Regions from separate parts of the Alcanivorax sp. genome, predicted to be linked through region 2. Evidence: predicted binding sites of a transcription regulator. Region 2 holds the regulator's gene; each other region holds the start of a gene.
The links. Region 2 encodes sigma-54, which starts transcription at its own class of promoters, with help from an activator protein. Its sites were predicted from a motif close to TGGCACNNNNNTTGCTNT; they were not measured.

Region 1 (5,422 bases), 1.9 Mb from region 2:
GGGGTACGCCATTTTCCGGCATCCGCGGAGCCGCGAGGCGGCGAGCTGGAAGCCGCCATCCGTGAGGCGCTTGGTCAGTAAGCCGCTGTGAGGAGGTAGATGCTCCCGGCAGAGGCTGATATTGTGAACGGTCACCCATTATTACCCGGCGGTGAGTCCCGTGAAGGTTCGCAGCAGCAAAGAACAGCAACGCCATCAGCTTGAGCGCGATATGGAGCGCTATCTGTCCAAGGGCGGAGAGATCAAGGAGATCCCCCGTGGCGTCAGTGGTACCGACCCGGTGCACGGGAAAGGGCACCAGACTGTGCTGTTCAATGGCCCACGCCAGCCCCAGCGCACCGACCTGAGCCAGGTGGCCGCCACCATCGACGCGCGCAAGCACAAACCGCGCCGCCAACGTCTCAACCACCGCCCCACCCGCAAGCTGATTTATGATGATTTCGGCGAACCGCTGCGCTGGGTGTGGCACGACAAATAATTCAAACTGCCAAGAAGGATCTGCAATGAAACGGCTTCTGCTGCTGGTATCCCTGTTTATGATGAGTCAGACCGCGTTCAGCGACATCATTGAAACCCAGGTCACCCTGCCCGACGACCTGGGCACCGGCGTCATGTATCTGAATGACAAGCAGAAAAAGCCCGGACCCGGTGTGATCGTGATCCACGAATGGTGGGGCCTGAACGATTACGCCCGCGACCGGGCCCGCATGCTGGCCCGGGCCGGTTATACCGCCCTGGCCGTGGACATGTACGGCACCGGCAAAGTGGCCACCCACCCCAAGGATGCAGAAGCCTTCATGAAATCCGCCATGGCCGAGCCGGAAAAAATGAACGCCCGCTTTGAAGCCGCCCGCAAGATGATGCTGAAACAACAACAGGTGGAAGCTGGCCGTCTGTTCGCCATCGGCTACTGCTTCGGCGGTGGCGTGGTACTGAACCAGGCACGCATGGGCACCGACCTGGCCGGCGTGGCCAGCTTCCATGGCACCCTGGGCACCGACACCCCCGCCAAGCAGGGTGACATCAAGGCGCGCATTCTCGCCGCCACCGGCCAGGCCGACCCGATGATTCCCGCCGAGCAAGTCATCGGCTTCGTGAAGGAAATGACCGAGGCCGGCGCCGACTTCCAGCTACTCAGCTTCCCCGGCGTCAAGCACAGCTTCACCAATCCGAAAGCGGATGCGGTGGCGGAACGCTTCGACATGCCGGTGGGCTACGATGCCCATGCGGACCAGGTGAGCTGGAAGGCGCTGGTGGATTTCATCGAGCATAAGCCCCACGCCAAATAACCGCACCAGTTGGGGGCATTGCAGAACGCGATGCCCTGTCACTGCCCACCTTTCTCCCCGATTCGTTTTTCCTCCGCGCCAACCTCCTGATTTTCCTTGCTATCGCCACTTGGCATCCCCTTTGCTTTGTCTCAGGGAGAGGAATCGAATGGCCACGTTGCCATTAAGCACTCAACACAATTTGCACCAATAGACCGCTAGGGTTCCGGTCGCCTGCGCCGACAGACAGCGCGCAGCCGATGCCTGGTCCGAGAGCAGTCGACCTTCTTGCAGTCGTTCCGCAGCACATGCGGCTGAAGGTTACACGGCGGGACAAAAGCCCGGGAGGACACGATGACCACGTTGTCATTGGATTCCTCATCGTCCGTAGCCAAGGAGGTCCGAGATGACCCTTTCCGTACGAAAGACCGCTGCCGTTGCAGCACTTGCCCTGTTCACATCCCTGATGCCGGTCACCGCACTGGCCAAAGATTCCTTCAGCATCTGCTGGTCCATTTATGTGGGCTGGATGCCGTGGGATTACGGTGCCCAACAAAAAATCGTCGACAAGTGGGCCGCCAAGTACGACATCGAAATCGACGTGGTACAGATCAACGACTACGTGGAATCCATCAACCAGTACACCGCCGGTGCATACGACGGCTGCGCCATGACCAACATGGATGCGCTGACCATTCCCGCCGCTGGCGGGGTGGATTCCACCGCCCTGATCGTGGGTGACTTCTCCAACGGTAACGACGGCGTGGTTCTCAAGGGCACCGACAAGCTGGCTGACATCAAGGGTCAGCAGGTGAACCTGGTGGAACTGTCCGTTTCCCACTACCTGCTGGCGCGGGCACTGGAAACCGTGGGGCTGACTGAGCGCGACCTGACCGTGGTGAATACCTCAGATGCGGATCTGGTCTCTGCCTTTACCACCAAGGGCGTCACTGCCGTTGCCACCTGGAACCCGCTGCTCAGCGAAATCACCGCCATGCCGGATAGCCACAAGGTATTCGACTCCGCACAAATCCCCGGTGAAATCATCGACCTGATGGTGGTCAACACCGACACCCTGGAAGCCAACCCGGATTTCGGCAAGGCACTGACCGGTGCCTGGTACGAGATCATGGCCACCATGTCCGCCGATGATGAGGCCGGCAAGGCCGCCCGCACCTTCATGGCCAACGCCTCCGGCACCGACCTGGCCGGCTATGAAGCGCAACTGGATTCCACCCGCATGTTCTATCAGCCCGCCGAGGCCGTGGCCTTCGTCAACAGCCCGGAGCTGAAAGACACCATGCAGAAAGTGGCGGAATTTTCCTTCCAGCATGGGCTACTGGGCGAAGGCGCCCCGGACGCCGGTTTTGTGGGTATCGAAACCCCGGCGGGCATCTATGGCAGCGACAGCAACGTGAAGCTGCGCTTTATCCCGGATTACATGGCCATGGCAGCCGAAGGGAAGCTGTAGGGCAAACAACGTCAGACGTCTGATGCCGGACGTCTGACGCTTCAGACATCACCGGGAACTGCCATGAAAAAACTGATCAACCGTCAACCGGGACGTGTCGGTACCTGGGCACTGGGCCTGCTGCCTTTCGTGCTGCTGCTGATTGTCTATATGGTGGCCTCCGATGCGCGCCTGACGGAAAACCCCAACGACAAATTGCTGCCAGAGCTGGGCAGTTTTGTGGATGCGATACAGCGTATGGCATTCGAACCCAGCAAGCGCAGTGGCGACTACCTGCTGCTCAACGACACCCTGGCCAGTCTGCAACGGCTGGGCATCGGCGTGGTCATCAGCGCCCTGGTTGCCCTGGTGGTGGGGATCGGCAACGGCACCATTCCCTATATCCGCTCGACCCTGTCACCGCTGGTGACCGGCCTGTCACTGGTACCGCCCATGGCGATCCTGCCGGTGCTGTTCATTATTTTCGGCCTGGGAGAACTGGCCAAGGTGATGCTGATCATCATCGGCATTACGCCCTTTCTGATTCGTGACCTGCAGCAACGGGCGCTGGAAATTCCTGACGAGCAGATCATCAAGCTGCAGACCCTGGGTGCCAATACCTGGCAGATCATTACCCGCCTGGTATGGCCGCAACTGATGCCGCGATTGATCGGTACCGTGCGGTTGTCACTGGGTCCGGCCTGGCTGTTCCTGATCGCCGCCGAGGCCATCGCCGCCACCGAAGGGCTGGGCTATCGCATCTTCCTGGTGCGGCGCTATCTGGCCATGGATGTGATTCTGCCCTATGTGGTGTGGATCACCCTGCTGGCCTTCGCCATCGACTTCCTGCTGCGCCGTTATTCGCAATGGCGCTACCCCTGGTTCCATCAACAGGGCCATTAACGGAGAGATAACGATGGCAATTATTGAAATGAAAAACCTGTGGAAGGAATACGGCGACCAGGTGGTGCTGGAACGGCTCAACGCCACCGTGGAAGAAGGCGAATTCGTCACCATTGTCGGCGCCTCCGGCTGCGGCAAGACCTCCTTCCTGAAACTGCTGCTGGGCACCGAGCAAGCCAGCCGTGGCGAGCTACTGCTGGATGGCAAGCCCCTGCCCGGCGAACCGGACGACAGCCGCGGCATCGTGTTCCAGCGTTACTCGGTACTCAGCCACCTGACCGCCCTGGAAAACGTGATGCTGGGCGGCGAACTGCAGCACAGCCGCTGGCTGGGCATCAGCTTCGGCAAACGCCGCAAGCAATTGCAAAAAGACGCCCTGGCCATGCTGGAAAACGTGGGCCTAAGCCATGCCGTGGATAAATACCCCCACGAGCTGTCGGGCGGCATGCAACAACGGCTGGCCCTGGCCCAGGCGTTGATCAAGAAACCGCGCATCCTGCTGCTGGATGAACCCTTCGGCGCCCTGGACCCGGGTATTCGTGCCGACATGCACAAGCTGGTGCTGTCGCTGTGGAAGGAACAGCGACTCACCGTGTTCATGATCACCCATGACATTACCGAAGGCTTCTATCTGGGCACCCGGCTGTGGGTATTCGACAAGCCCCGTCTGGACCCTCAGGCTCCCGGTGCCTATGGCGCCCGGGTGACCTACGACCTGCCGGTGGGTGACTGCGAAAGCGGCACACTGACAAACATTAATCGAAGCGTGGGTGATACCAGCCGCGCTCTCCATGACATCCTGTAAGGAGCGCCTGATGAGCGACAGTCTTTACACCACCACCCTGCCCGGCAGCGCCCACTGGTCGATGCGGGTGCGCCGTGGCATGCAACTGCGATTTACCGACGTGGAAGGTGGCGCCAACCTTTCCCTGCTGATGTACAACCCGGAAGACCTGCTGGAACGCTACAACGCCCCGGATACCCTGAAAGGTCAGCACACCTTCAAGCTGACCCGGGGCAACTGCCTGTACTCGGATATGGGCCGGGTGTTCGCCTCAATCGTCGACGACGATTTCGGCTGGCACGACACCGTCTGCGGCACGCTCAGCGAAAAAAAGCTGCAGAAAAAATACCCGGTCAGAACCTATCAGGATCATCACAACCAGTGGACCCTGAGCGGCGAGCACAGCTTTCTTACCGAGCTGGCCAAGTACGGCCTGGGCGAACGGGACCTGGCCGCCAACCTGAATCTTTTTTCCAAAGTCATGACCGACGATGACGGCAATCTGATCTTTGATGCCAGCGCCTCCCGCGCCGGTGCCAGCGTCACCCTGCGCTTCGAGATGGACACCCTGGTGATCCTGCACACCTGCCCGCATCCGCTGAACCCGGCGGCAGACTATCCGATGCGGCCGGTGCAGATCGAGATGATCCAGGCCGATCCGGTAACCGGCGATGACTATTGCAAGAACTACCGCCCGGAAAACGCCCGCGCCTTCGAGAACAATCGCCTGTACCACCTGGGCCTTTAATTATTTTTTGTAGGAGCGCCGCTTGAGGCGCGAAGGAAAGAACCATGATCAAAGAAAGCCACCGACAACCGGAACAGGCCAGCTTCCGTGAAGTGGTCGCCGCCGGGGATTACTTCATCCACAGGGTAAAAAAGGGCCAGACCATTCGCCTGCTGGATCTGCAAGGTAATCAGGCCGCCGATACCCTGTTCTACAGCGCCGCCGACCCGGCGGAACGCTACAGCGCCATGGACACCATTCGCGAGCAGGGCAACGTCTATCTCACCGCC
Region 2 (5,422 bases):
GTGTTGCTGGCTACGGCTGGTTTCGGCGGGCATCGAAAAATCAGTTAACAGTTAACAGTGAATAGTTAACAGCGAAAACAATGTGTGCTGCTGCTCGGGCCTGGATAAGCCCACAGTAACAGCCCTTCGAGGCATGTGGTACTTGATTTTTTAGCTGTTCACTATTCACTGTTAACGATTAACGGCTTTTTACTCTTCTTCATCAAAGCGGCGGGCGAACAGATCGGTGAGTTCTTCCATGGCGGCGGTTTCATCGTTGCCGTCGACCTGAAAGGTGACGCTGGTGCCCTTGGCGGCGCCAAGCATCAGCAGCCCCATGATGCTTTTGGCATCGATGGGTTTGCCGTTATGAATGACGTGAATGCGGCTTTCATAGCGTGAAGCCACGCTGACCACCTTGGCGGCAGCACGGGCATGCAGGCCAAGCTTGTTGATGATATCCAGTTGTTTTTCGATCATTGCGTGGCTTAATCCAGTTCGCGGTGGCGGACCTGCAGGGTGGTGCCCTCATCGCGTAACCGTTTTGCCAGTTGCTCGGTAATGAATACCGAACGATGGCGGCCACCGGTGCAGCCAATGGCCACAGTCACATAACTGCGATCGCTGTCGGCAAAGGCCGGAAGCCAACGCTGAACAAAGCGATGAATGTCATCGAGCATGTCGTGGCTGGCCTGATGCTGCTGGAGAAAATCGATGATGGCGTCATCGCGGCCGGTAAAGGGCCGCAGGTCGGCCCGCCAGTGGGGGTTGGGCAGTACCCGCACGTCAAACACCAGATCGGCATCGTTGGGCAGGCCGTTCTTGAAGCCGAAGGATTCCAGTTGCAGGGACAGGGCGGCGCTGCGATTGGCTACCCGCTCGCGCATCAGGTTGCGCAGGCTGTGAACATCATAGTTGCTGGTATCGATCACCAGGTCGGCACGCAGGCGAATATTGGACAGCAATTCCCGCTCGTGCTGGATGGCTGCCTCCACGGAGCCTTGCTGAGCGCCCAGGGGGTGACGCCGCCGGGTGGCACTGAAGCGCTTCAGCAGAGTGTTGTCGTCCGCATCCAGATAAATAATTTCGGTTTTTACCTGCTGCAGGTGAAGCGCATCCAGGATGGCGTCAAAGGCCAACAACTGGGTCGGCAGGTTGCGGGCATCAATGCCTACCGCCGCTCGCTCTATGGGGAGCTCACCCTGGTCAAGTTGTTCCGCTAGTGTTGGGAGCATGCCCACCGGCAAGTTGTCGACGCAGTAGTAGCTCTGGTCTTCCATGGCTTGTAGCGCGGTGGTTTTTCCCGAGCCGGATCGACCGCTGATAATGGTGAGTTTCATGGTCGTACCGCTTGCACGCTATTGGCGGCACGTTGGCACGTCACATCGATAAACGAGAGGGTATCGTGGGTGTGTCGGGCGGTGATGCCTGAAGGTGTGTTGCGTTGCTTCATGATGCCAGTCGCAGCTCCGCTTCGGATTCCACGGCAGTGTGATAAAGGTGGTGGTCGTCCTTGCTCAGTCGCAGCTCGGCACGGTAGTCGTCGTCGTTGAACAGGGACGCCAAGTGGCTGAGCGTTTTCAGGTGCTGTTCCGGGTTTTCCTGGGGAACCAGCAGCACAAACACCAGATCCACCGGGCGACCGTCAACGGCGTCAAAATCGATGGGGGTCGACAGTTTCAGCAGCAGCCCGATGGGTTGCTGGCAGTGACCAAGACGACAGTGAGGTATAGCGATGCCTTCACCGATGCCCGTGGAGCCCAGCTTTTCCCGGGCTACCAGGGCATCGAAGACCTCCTGTTCGTTGAGGCTGTCGCAGCCGGCCGCGGCCAGCTGCGCAACCTGGTCCAGCAGCTGTTTCTTGCTGCTGGCCTGCACCTCGCTATGGGTGCGTGCTTCGGTGAGTAGTTCGCGAACTCGCATAATTGTCGCTTTGGGGTCAGTGGCCGTGTTTGTGGCTGACGGCCTTTTCCTTGTGTTTGAGGATCTGACGGTCAAGCTTGTCCGTCAGCTTGTCGATGGCAGCGTACATGTCCACTGCTTCAGCGGTGGCGAAGACGTCGGCCCCGGAGATATGGATGGTGGATTCCGCCTTGTGGGTCTTGGGTTCCGGGGAAAGAATCACCTGGACACTGGTAATCTGATCAAAATGCCGTTCAAGACGGGAGAATTTGTCTCCTACGTAGGCTCGCAAAGCGTCGGTAATTTCCAGGTGATGACCGCTGATATTAATTTGCATGGCTGGCTCCTTTACCTGCTCGTTGGGCCGTCCCGGCGCCTACACCAAACGCTTGCGGGCGCTGGATGACGGTATTCTCATCGCCTCACGATACTTGGCGACTGTCCGGCGCGCCACGTTGATCCCCTGCTCGTTCAACAAGCTGGCAAGCTTGTTGTCGCTGAGCGGTTTGCGGGGGTTCTCGGCAGCGACCAGCTTCTTAATAATGGCACGAATAGCGGTGGAGGAACACTCACCGCCGCCGTCTGTTCCCACGTGGCTGGAGAAGAAATACTTAAGCTCAAAGACGCCGCGGGGTGTCATCATATATTTCTGGTTGGTGACCCGACTGATGGTCGATTCGTGCATCTCGACGGCATCGGCAATGTCGGCCAGAACCAGGGGTTTCATGGCTTCTTCCCCATAGTCGAAGAAGTCCTGCTGGACTTCAACAATGCGGGTGGCCACCTTCAGCAGGGTGTCGTGGCGGCTTTGCAGGCTCTTGATGAACCACTTGGCTTCCTGCACGCAGTTGCGCAGGTACTGGCCATCCTCGCCCCCGGCCTTGCGGGCCATGGAGGCGTACTGCTGCTGCAGGTTGACCTTGGGCAGTACCTCCTCGTTCAGGCTTACCTGCCAGTGGCCCTGATGCTGGCGCACAATCACGTCCGGTACCGCATAATCCACCTGGCTCTCACCGATCTGTTCGCCAGGGGCAGGGTCCAGGGTGCGCAACAGGGAGAGGGCGTCGAGCAGGTTCTCCTCGCTGATCTGCAGCACCCGGCGCAGGGCCGCATAATCGTGTTTTTCCAGCAGCTCCAGATGCTCCAGAAGGGCCAGGGCATAGTCCAGGAAGGGAGTGTCTGTGGGTAACTGACGCAGCTGAACACGCAGGCAATCGGCCAGATCCAGGCTGGCCACCCCTACGGGATCGAATTGCTGCAGGCGATGCTGGACGGCCAGTACTTCGTCGGCTTCCAGCTCGTCACCTTCGGTGAGCAGGTCATCCTGGGCGTTCATCATCGCCACGATGTCGTCCACGGTAACGGTCAGATAGCCGCGATCGTCCAGGGATTCGATAATGGTCATGGCGATGATGCGGTCCACATCGCTCATGGGGGTCAGATTCAGTTGCCAGAGCAGATGGTCCTGCAGGTTGCCGGCCACGCTATGTCGCTGCTGCCAGTCGTCGGCATCGTCGGGTAGGGCGGCGGAGGCGCTTCTGGTCTGGCCGGAATAGACATCGTCCCATTCCGTTTCGATGCCGGGTTCGCCGTCCACGAACTCTTCCAGGGCATCGTCCCGCTCGGTATCCAGCTCCTGGTCGTCCTGACGTTCTTCGTCAATGTCAGGCAGGGATTCGTCACCGAAATCGTCGGCCAGCTCCAGCAAAGGGTTGCTTTCCACGGCCTGCTGTATCTCCTGGCGGAGGTCCAGCGTGGACAGCTGCAAAAGGCGAATGGCCTGCTGCAGCTGAGGAGTCATGGTCAGCTGCTGGCCGATTTGTAGTTGTAGGCTTGGCTTCATACTGCTCAGGCTGGTCGGTCCCCAAAACCTGAGAATAGCAGTCTATCTGTAAGACAAGCAATATTTGTGCCAAGGGTTGTTGTGTGCTAGGAGGAGGGAGTTAACAGTGAACAGTTAATAGTTAACAGCGCGCGATCTTAGGCGTGGCGCCGTTTGGGTGCAGGCAGCCGCGTCTAGGGCTTGTGCGCGGCTGCGGGGCTTGAAAGACAGAAAGTCTGCCTCGCGAACTGTTCACTATTAACTATTCACTGCCTTTTACAGCCTGAAGTCCGCCCCCAGATACACATCCCGTACCTGCTGGTTACCGAGAATGGTATCCGCATCGCCGGAGGCGATGATGTGGCCGGCGCTGACAATGTAGGCGGTGTCGCAGATATCCAGGGTTTCGCGCACGTTGTGGTCGGTAATCAGTACGCCGATGCCGCGTTCTTTCAGATGGCGGATAATGCCCTTGATGTCGTTCACGGAAATCGGATCCACCCCGGCGAAGGGCTCATCCAGCAGAATGAAATCCGGGTCGGTGGCCAGGCCACGGGCGATTTCCGCCCGGCGCCGCTCGCCGCCGGACAGGCTCATTCCCAGGGAATCGCGAATGTGGGTGATATGGAATTCCTTGAGCAGGCTTTCCATGCGCTCGTGACGTTCCGCCTTGCTCAGCTCCTTGCGGGTTTCCAGGATCGCCATGATGTTTTCTTCCACGGTCAGGCGGCGAAAGATGCTGGCTTCCTGGGGCAGATAGCCGATGCCGCGCTGGGCGCGGCCATGCATGGGCAGATGGGTGATGTCTGCCTCGTTGATATCGATTCGCCCTGCGTCCGCTTCCACCAGGCCCACGATCATGTAAAAGCAGGTGGTCTTGCCGGCGCCATTTGGACCGAGCAAACCGACGATCTGGCCGGCTTCCACGTCCAGGGAGACATCTTCGATAACCCGGCGGCCCTTATAGCTTTTTGCCAGGTGGTGGGCGCGTAAATGGCTCATTGGGTGTTTGGCTCCGCCTCGGGGGAGGGCTCTTCGGGCGCCTCGCCGTTTTCATTGTCGTCTGCGGGTGGGGCTTGCTCGGGTGTCTGGTTCTCGGCCGGGATCACCAGTCGCACCCGCTTGTCGCCTTCACTACTGGCGTCTACTCGCTTGGAGTCCAGACTGTATTCCACTTTGGCGCCTTCGAAGGTGTTGCCCAGGTGCTCAATATAGGCGTCTCCGGTGAGGACCAGGGTGCGTTTGCGGATGTCGTAGACCAGGTTGTTAGCGTGGGCCTGCAGGTCCTTGCCTTCTTCCATGCGCACCGGGGTGCCGGAGGCTTCCACGCGGGTCAGTTCGCCATTGCGGGTATACAGGCGCATTTCGTCGGCAAACAGTTTGCGTTTTCCCTGGACCAGTTCCACATTGCCCCGGTAAAGACCGCTGCCCGCGTCCTGTTCGAAGCGTCCGGAATCCGCGGTCACGGATACCGGCACCTGCGGGGCGGCCACGGCACTGATCGGCAAGGCAACAGCCAAGGCGATAAGGCTGGAGGCACTAAGAAGCCGGCGCATCAAACTCACTCTTTACTCCTTGCTCAAGGGTCAGAATGCCCTTGTCGAGATCGGCCTCCAGCGCGCCTGCGCGGGTTTTGCCGGATTCAAATTCCAGGTCCACACTGCCGGGAGAGCTGGCGATATTGGTGTCGCTACGAAAGCGCAACTCCTGGGTGTCCAG
Region 3 (5,422 bases), 1.7 Mb from region 2:
ACTTGGCGGGACGTGACCCGGTATCCGGTATTGCCTATCTCGTCTCCCTGCTGCTGTTTGCGGCCATGCCGTTGCTGGTACGCAAGCATGCCGTGAACCGGCCCTAAAACCGCACCTTCCCCAACGGCACCAACAACACCGCCGCCCCGATCAACGCCGCAGCCGCCCCCAGTAACCCGGGCGCAAAACTCCCGCTGCTTTCCAGCAATCGTGCCGTCACCACCGGCCCCAGTATCTGCCCGACCCCATAGCAGGCCGTTAACGCGCCCAGGGCGGCGCTGGCGGCGTGGGGGGCCAGTTGGCGGCCGCAGTACATGCTCAGGGCGACCACGGCGGTAAAGGTGCCGCCCACCAGCAGGCCGCTGATGACCAGCCCGGTGAGGCCGGGTAGCCAGGCGGGGGCGCTGACGCCCAGGGCCTGTACCACAAGTGCGGTCATAAGTGCGTTGCGTTCGCTGGTGTGGCTGGCGAGTTTGCCCCATAGCAGGTTGGCGGGCACGGCGGCCAGGCCCACGGCCAGCCAAGTATAGAAGGCGGCGCTGTCCAGGCCCGGCAATTGCGCTTTGGCGATCACCGGCAGGTAGGTGGTGCTGGTGATGTAGCCGAAGCCGGCCAGGGTGTAGCTGGCGATCAGAAAGCCCAGGGCCGAGCGGTTTACCGGCGCCCGTTCGTGCTGGCTGTGTTTGGCGTGGGGCAGGGCGGGGATACGGCGCAGCAGTGGCAGCAGGACCAGGGCCAGGGCGCCGCAGGCCAGCCACATGGTGGCGTAGCTGCCGTGCAGGGTTTCAATAAAAGCAACGGTGAGGGCAGCGATGCTGATGCCCAGGCCGATGCCGGCATAGTGAATATTGCCCAGCCGGGCACGCAGATGATTGGGCATGGCACCGAGCACCAAGGCAGAGCCGTTGACCATGATGATGGCGCTGGCCACACCGGCCAGGAAACGGTTGATGGCCCAGGGTGTGAAGGTGGTGCTCAGGCCCATGAGGATGCTGGTGACCACGCTTACCCACAGTGCCAGCCAGAACGCCGTGCGTGCCCGGTGGGCGGGTACCGCCATGGCGAGCATGGCGCCGGCAAGGTAGCCCCCATAGTTGATCGCTGCCAGGTAGCCGCCGCTGATGGCGGTGAGGGTGGTTTCGGCGATCATGTCGGGCAGGGCCGGGGTGAACAGGAAGCGGCCAATGCCCAGGGCAATCACCAGACTAAAGGCGCCGGCCAGGGCAGTGAGCAGGTGATCTCTTTCGGTGGTCATCAACACGGTTCCGTTTTGTCCGCTACCAGGGCTGGTGCCATTCGCCTGAAGGCAGGTTCCTACAGTGTCTTTAACGGTTGTGGGTGTGTGCCACTACCGTAATGCAGCGCGCAGCCTAACAGGCTGTGGCGTTTTCGGCTTTATCATTCGAATGATGTTCATCATTCACCGCAGTGATAAATGCGGCTTTGGTCGCAAAGGCTCCCAAGCAGTGCGTGGTTTTTTCACCAGGGCGGGGCAAAACCCGGGGTTTGAGGTACGAAAGTGATGTTGCACCAAAAGCGTGATGCATTTTGGTGAGGCGAGGCTGACTCACAACAGTGCCGGCTGATCGAAAACCGGGCGCCGAAGCCGGCCCGGCTTGCACCTGGTATCGATAACGTCATGAAAAATCAGCCTTTTCAAAACTGGCACAGCATTTGCCTTAAGACACGGTAAGCGCAACCACTGCGTTGTGCGCGAGATAACCATCTGTGTGGTCAACGGCGACCGCACTCCGATGCGAGCAAAGGCGCTCAAAGATTCCTGCCAATGGTGGCGGGACGCTTTGAGCGCTTTTTTTATGCCCGAAAAAAAACGGGCAGAAGAGGGAAGGATGATGAAAGGTTTCAAGAAAACAGTTTGTGGTGTGCTGGCCGCGATGACACTGGGCCTGTCGGCAACGTCTGTAGCGGAGGATGCTGTGGGCTGGCCGGAAAAGGCTGACCTCAAGTTCGGTTTTATCAAGCTGACGGACATGGCGCCGCTGGCCATCGCCTATGAGAAAGGCTACTTCGAGGAAGAGGGTCTGTTCGTGACCCTGGAAGCCCAGGCCAACTGGAAGGTGCTGCTGGACCGGGTGATAGATGGTCAGCTGGATGGTGCTCACATGCTGGCCGGCCAGCCGCTGGGGGCAACCATCGGTTATGGCACCGAGGCCCATATCATTACCGCCTTCAGCATGGATCTGAACGGCAACGGCATCACCGTTTCCAATTCTGTCTGGGAAGAAATGAAAAAGCATATTCCCAGCAAGGATGGCAAACCGGTGCATCCGATCAAGGCCGACACCCTTAAGCCGGTGGTGGAGCAATACAAGGCCGCCGGCAAGTCTTTCAAGATGGGCATGGTGTTTCCGGTGTCCACCCATAACTACGAATTGCGTTACTGGCTGGCTGCCGGTGGTTTGAACCCGGGCTATTACGCCCCGCACAAGGGCGATACCAGCGGCCAGTTGCAGGCGGATGTGTTGCTGTCGGTGACACCGCCACCACAAATGCCCGCCACCCTGGAAGCCGGCACCATTCATGGCTACTGCGTGGGTGAGCCCTGGAACCAGCAGGCCGTGTTCAAGGGCATCGGTGTGCCGGTGATTACCGATTACGAAATCTGGAAAAACAATCCGGAAAAAGTGTTCGGGGTCAGCAAAGGTTGGGCGGAGGAATATCCCAACACCCACATCCGTGTGGTCAAGGCGATGATCCGCGCCGCCAAGTGGCTGGACGAGAACAACAACGCCAACCGCCCGGAAGCGGTGAAGATCCTGTCCCGCCCCAACTATGTGGGCGCCGACTATGACGTGATCGCCAACTCCATGACCGGCACCTTCGAGTATGAGAAGGGCGACAAGCGGGGGATTCCGGATTTCAACGTGTTCTTCCGCCACAACGCCACCTATCCCTACTACTCCGATGCCATCTGGTACCTGACGCAAATGCGTCGCTGGGGGCAGATCAGCGAGAGCAAGCCGGACAGCTGGTACATGGATATCGCGAAAAAAGTGTATCGCCCGGACATCTACACCCAGGCGGCCAAGTCACTGATTGCCGAAGGCAAGATGAGCGCCGATGAATTCCCGGATTTCGCCAGCGAAGATGGCTTCAAGCCGCCGCAGAGCGAGTTCATCGACAACGTCACCTATGACGGCCGCAAGCCCAACGAGTACCTGAGCAAGTTCCCCATCGGCCTGAAAGACGGTGACACCCTGTAACCGGGGACCCGAGAGGAAGGAGACAATCATGGTGACCCTGACATTCCCGACCTGGATGGAACCCTACCGCGCACTGGCCACGGGCAAGGTATCCCGTGAGCAGTGGCAAGCGCTGATGCGCCAGCTGTTGTGGCCGGTGCTGGGGATAGGCCTGTTCCTGCTCCTGTGGCAGTTCGCGGCCCAGCGTATTGATACCTCGCTGGGTCAGTTCCCCGGCCCGGCCCAGGTCTGGGAGCAGGCGGGCAATCTGGTCAGTGAACACCAGCAGTCCCGTGAGCGGGAAGTGGCGTTTTATGAGCGGCAGGAGAAGTACATCACCGCCCGGCTGGAACAGCAGCCGGACTGGGAGCCGGTCACCCGTGACTATACCGGTGCGCCCACCTTCTTTGATCAGATCGGTACCAGCCTGATCACGGTGATGAGTGGGTTTCTGCTGGCGTCGATGATCGCCATTCCGCTGGGCATCGTCATCGGCCTGAGCAGCACCGTGCATGCAGCGGTGAACCCGCTGGTGCAGTTGTTCAAGCCGGTGTCGCCGCTGGCCTGGTTGCCGCTGGTCACCATGGTGGTGAGTGCGGTGTATGTGAGCGACGACCCCATGGTGTCGAAATCCTTTCTCACTTCCATGTTCACAGTAACCCTATGCTGCCTGTGGCCCACGTTGATGAATACGGCGGTGGGGGTCACCTCGGTCAGCCAGGATCTGACCAATGTCTCCCGTGTGCTGCGGCTTAATGCCCTCAGCCATGTCCGCAAGATCGTGCTGCCTTCTGCATTGCCGATGATGTTCACCGGTTTGCGCTTGAGCCTGGGGATTGCCTGGATGGTACTGATCGCCGCAGAGATGCTGGCGCAAAACCCGGGCCTGGGGAAATTCGTCTGGGATGAATTCCAGAACGGCAGTTCCCAATCCCTGGGCCGGATCATGGTGGCGGTGATCGTCATCGGCCTGATCGGTTTCCTGCTGGATCGCCTGATGCTGATGCTGCAGCGCGCGCTGGTGTGGGACAAATCTTCCGTGCAGCGCTAAAGGATAGGAGAAACGACATGAAAGCCTTACTGGAACTCTCCAACGTCGGCATGAAGTTCGACACGCCGAAAGGCACGTTCGAAGCGTTGAAAGATGTGAATCTTAAAATTGATGCCGGTGAATTCGTCTCGCTGATCGGCCACTCCGGCTGCGGGAAATCCACGGTGCTCAATATCGTTGCCGGCCTGCTGCAGGCTACCGATGGCGGGGTGATTCTGGACAAGCAGGAAGTCACCGAACCCGGCCCGGAGCGGGCGGTGGTATTCCAGAACCATTCGCTGCTGCCGTGGCTGACGTCGTTCGAAAATGTGGAGTTGGCGGTCAAGCAGGTGTTCAAGAAAACCAAGTCGAAAGCCGAGATTCGTGACTGGGTGGAACATAACCTGGAGCTGGTGCACATGGCCCATGCCATGCACAAGAAGCCGGATGAAATCTCCGGTGGCATGAAGCAGCGCGTGGGCATTGCCCGGGCCCTGGCCATGCAGCCCCAGGTGTTGCTGATGGATGAACCCTTCGGGGCGCTGGATGCCCTGACCCGGGCCCACCTGCAGGATTCCCTGATGGAGATCCATGCTCAGCTGGGTACCACGGTGATCATGATTACCCATGATGTGGATGAGGCGGTGTTGCTGTCCGACCGTATTGTGATGATGACCAATGGGCCCTCCGCCACCATCGGCGAGATTCTGGACGTCAATGTGCCGCGTCCAAGGGACCGCCTGGCCCTGGCTGACGATCCCACCTTCGTCCGTTGTCGTCAGCAGGTGCTGCAATTCCTGTACGAGAAACAGCGCAAGGTGGAACCGCTGCCCAAGCGTACTGACGCTGCCACTGGCGCCGTGCGCAAACGGGCCTGATACCCGTTTATGACTGATTTTATTCGCCTGCTTTTTTCGCACACGGAAAAGCGGGCAGGGGGAAGGTGTGCCTGATGACAGCACATCACTGTTTTTTATTTTGGGAAATTACTTCGAGGAAACGACCATGAAACATTCTGCCATTGCCGCCGGCGTCATCCTGTCCACGCTCGGCTTTTCGGGGACGGCTCACGCCGAAGACGATGCGTTTATCACCGCGTTGAAAGCTGGCAAACCGCTGCTGAATCTGCGCTTGCGCCATGAAGAAGTGGATAGCGACGGTGCTGCAGAGGATGCCCAGGCACTCACCC

Region 1: KZ772_RS07225 (putative urea ABC transporter substrate-binding protein) is a predicted target of sigma-54. The motif match lies at 1,400-1,417, and genes of this name have one in related genera.
Region 3: KZ772_RS05890 (CmpA/NrtA family ABC transporter substrate-binding protein) is a predicted target of sigma-54. The motif match lies at 1,664-1,681, and genes of this name have one in related genera.

Annotation. Positions count from the first base shown of each region.
Region 1 is NZ_CP080267.1:1,568,425-1,573,846, forward strand. It holds gene KZ772_RS07210 (glutathione peroxidase) at 1-81, shown strand, start outside; gene KZ772_RS07215 (hypothetical protein) at 161-478, shown strand; gene KZ772_RS07220 (dienelactone hydrolase family protein) at 504-1,289, shown strand; guanidine-I (ykkC/yxkD leader) riboswitch at 1,476-1,618, shown strand; gene KZ772_RS07225 (putative urea ABC transporter substrate-binding protein) at 1,675-2,739, shown strand; gene KZ772_RS07230 (ABC transporter permease subunit) at 2,803-3,621, shown strand; gene KZ772_RS07235 (ABC transporter ATP-binding protein) at 3,635-4,426, shown strand; gene KZ772_RS07240 (urea amidolyase associated protein UAAP1) at 4,437-5,153, shown strand; gene KZ772_RS07245 (urea amidolyase associated protein UAAP2) at 5,198-5,422, shown strand, end outside.
Region 2 is NZ_CP080267.1:3,603,304-3,608,725, forward strand. It holds gene mgtE (magnesium transporter) at 1-33, opposite strand, end outside; gene KZ772_RS16930 (HPr family phosphocarrier protein) at 190-459, opposite strand; gene rapZ (RNase adapter RapZ) at 468-1,319, opposite strand; gene ptsN (PTS IIA-like nitrogen regulatory protein PtsN) at 1,429-1,902, opposite strand; gene raiA (ribosome-associated translation inhibitor RaiA) at 1,919-2,218, opposite strand; gene KZ772_RS16950 (RNA polymerase factor sigma-54) at 2,258-3,724, opposite strand; gene lptB (LPS export ABC transporter ATP-binding protein) at 3,980-4,705, opposite strand; gene lptA (lipopolysaccharide transport periplasmic protein LptA) at 4,702-5,259, opposite strand; gene lptC (LPS export ABC transporter periplasmic protein LptC) at 5,243-5,422, opposite strand, start outside.
Region 3 is NZ_CP080267.1:1,287,863-1,293,284, reverse strand. It holds gene KZ772_RS05900 (hypothetical protein) at 1-107, shown strand, start outside; gene KZ772_RS05895 (YbfB/YjiJ family MFS transporter) at 104-1,255, opposite strand; gene KZ772_RS05890 (CmpA/NrtA family ABC transporter substrate-binding protein) at 1,851-3,224, shown strand; gene KZ772_RS05885 (ABC transporter permease) at 3,253-4,254, shown strand; gene KZ772_RS05880 (ABC transporter ATP-binding protein) at 4,272-5,111, shown strand; gene KZ772_RS05875 (alginate export family protein) at 5,239-5,422, shown strand, end outside.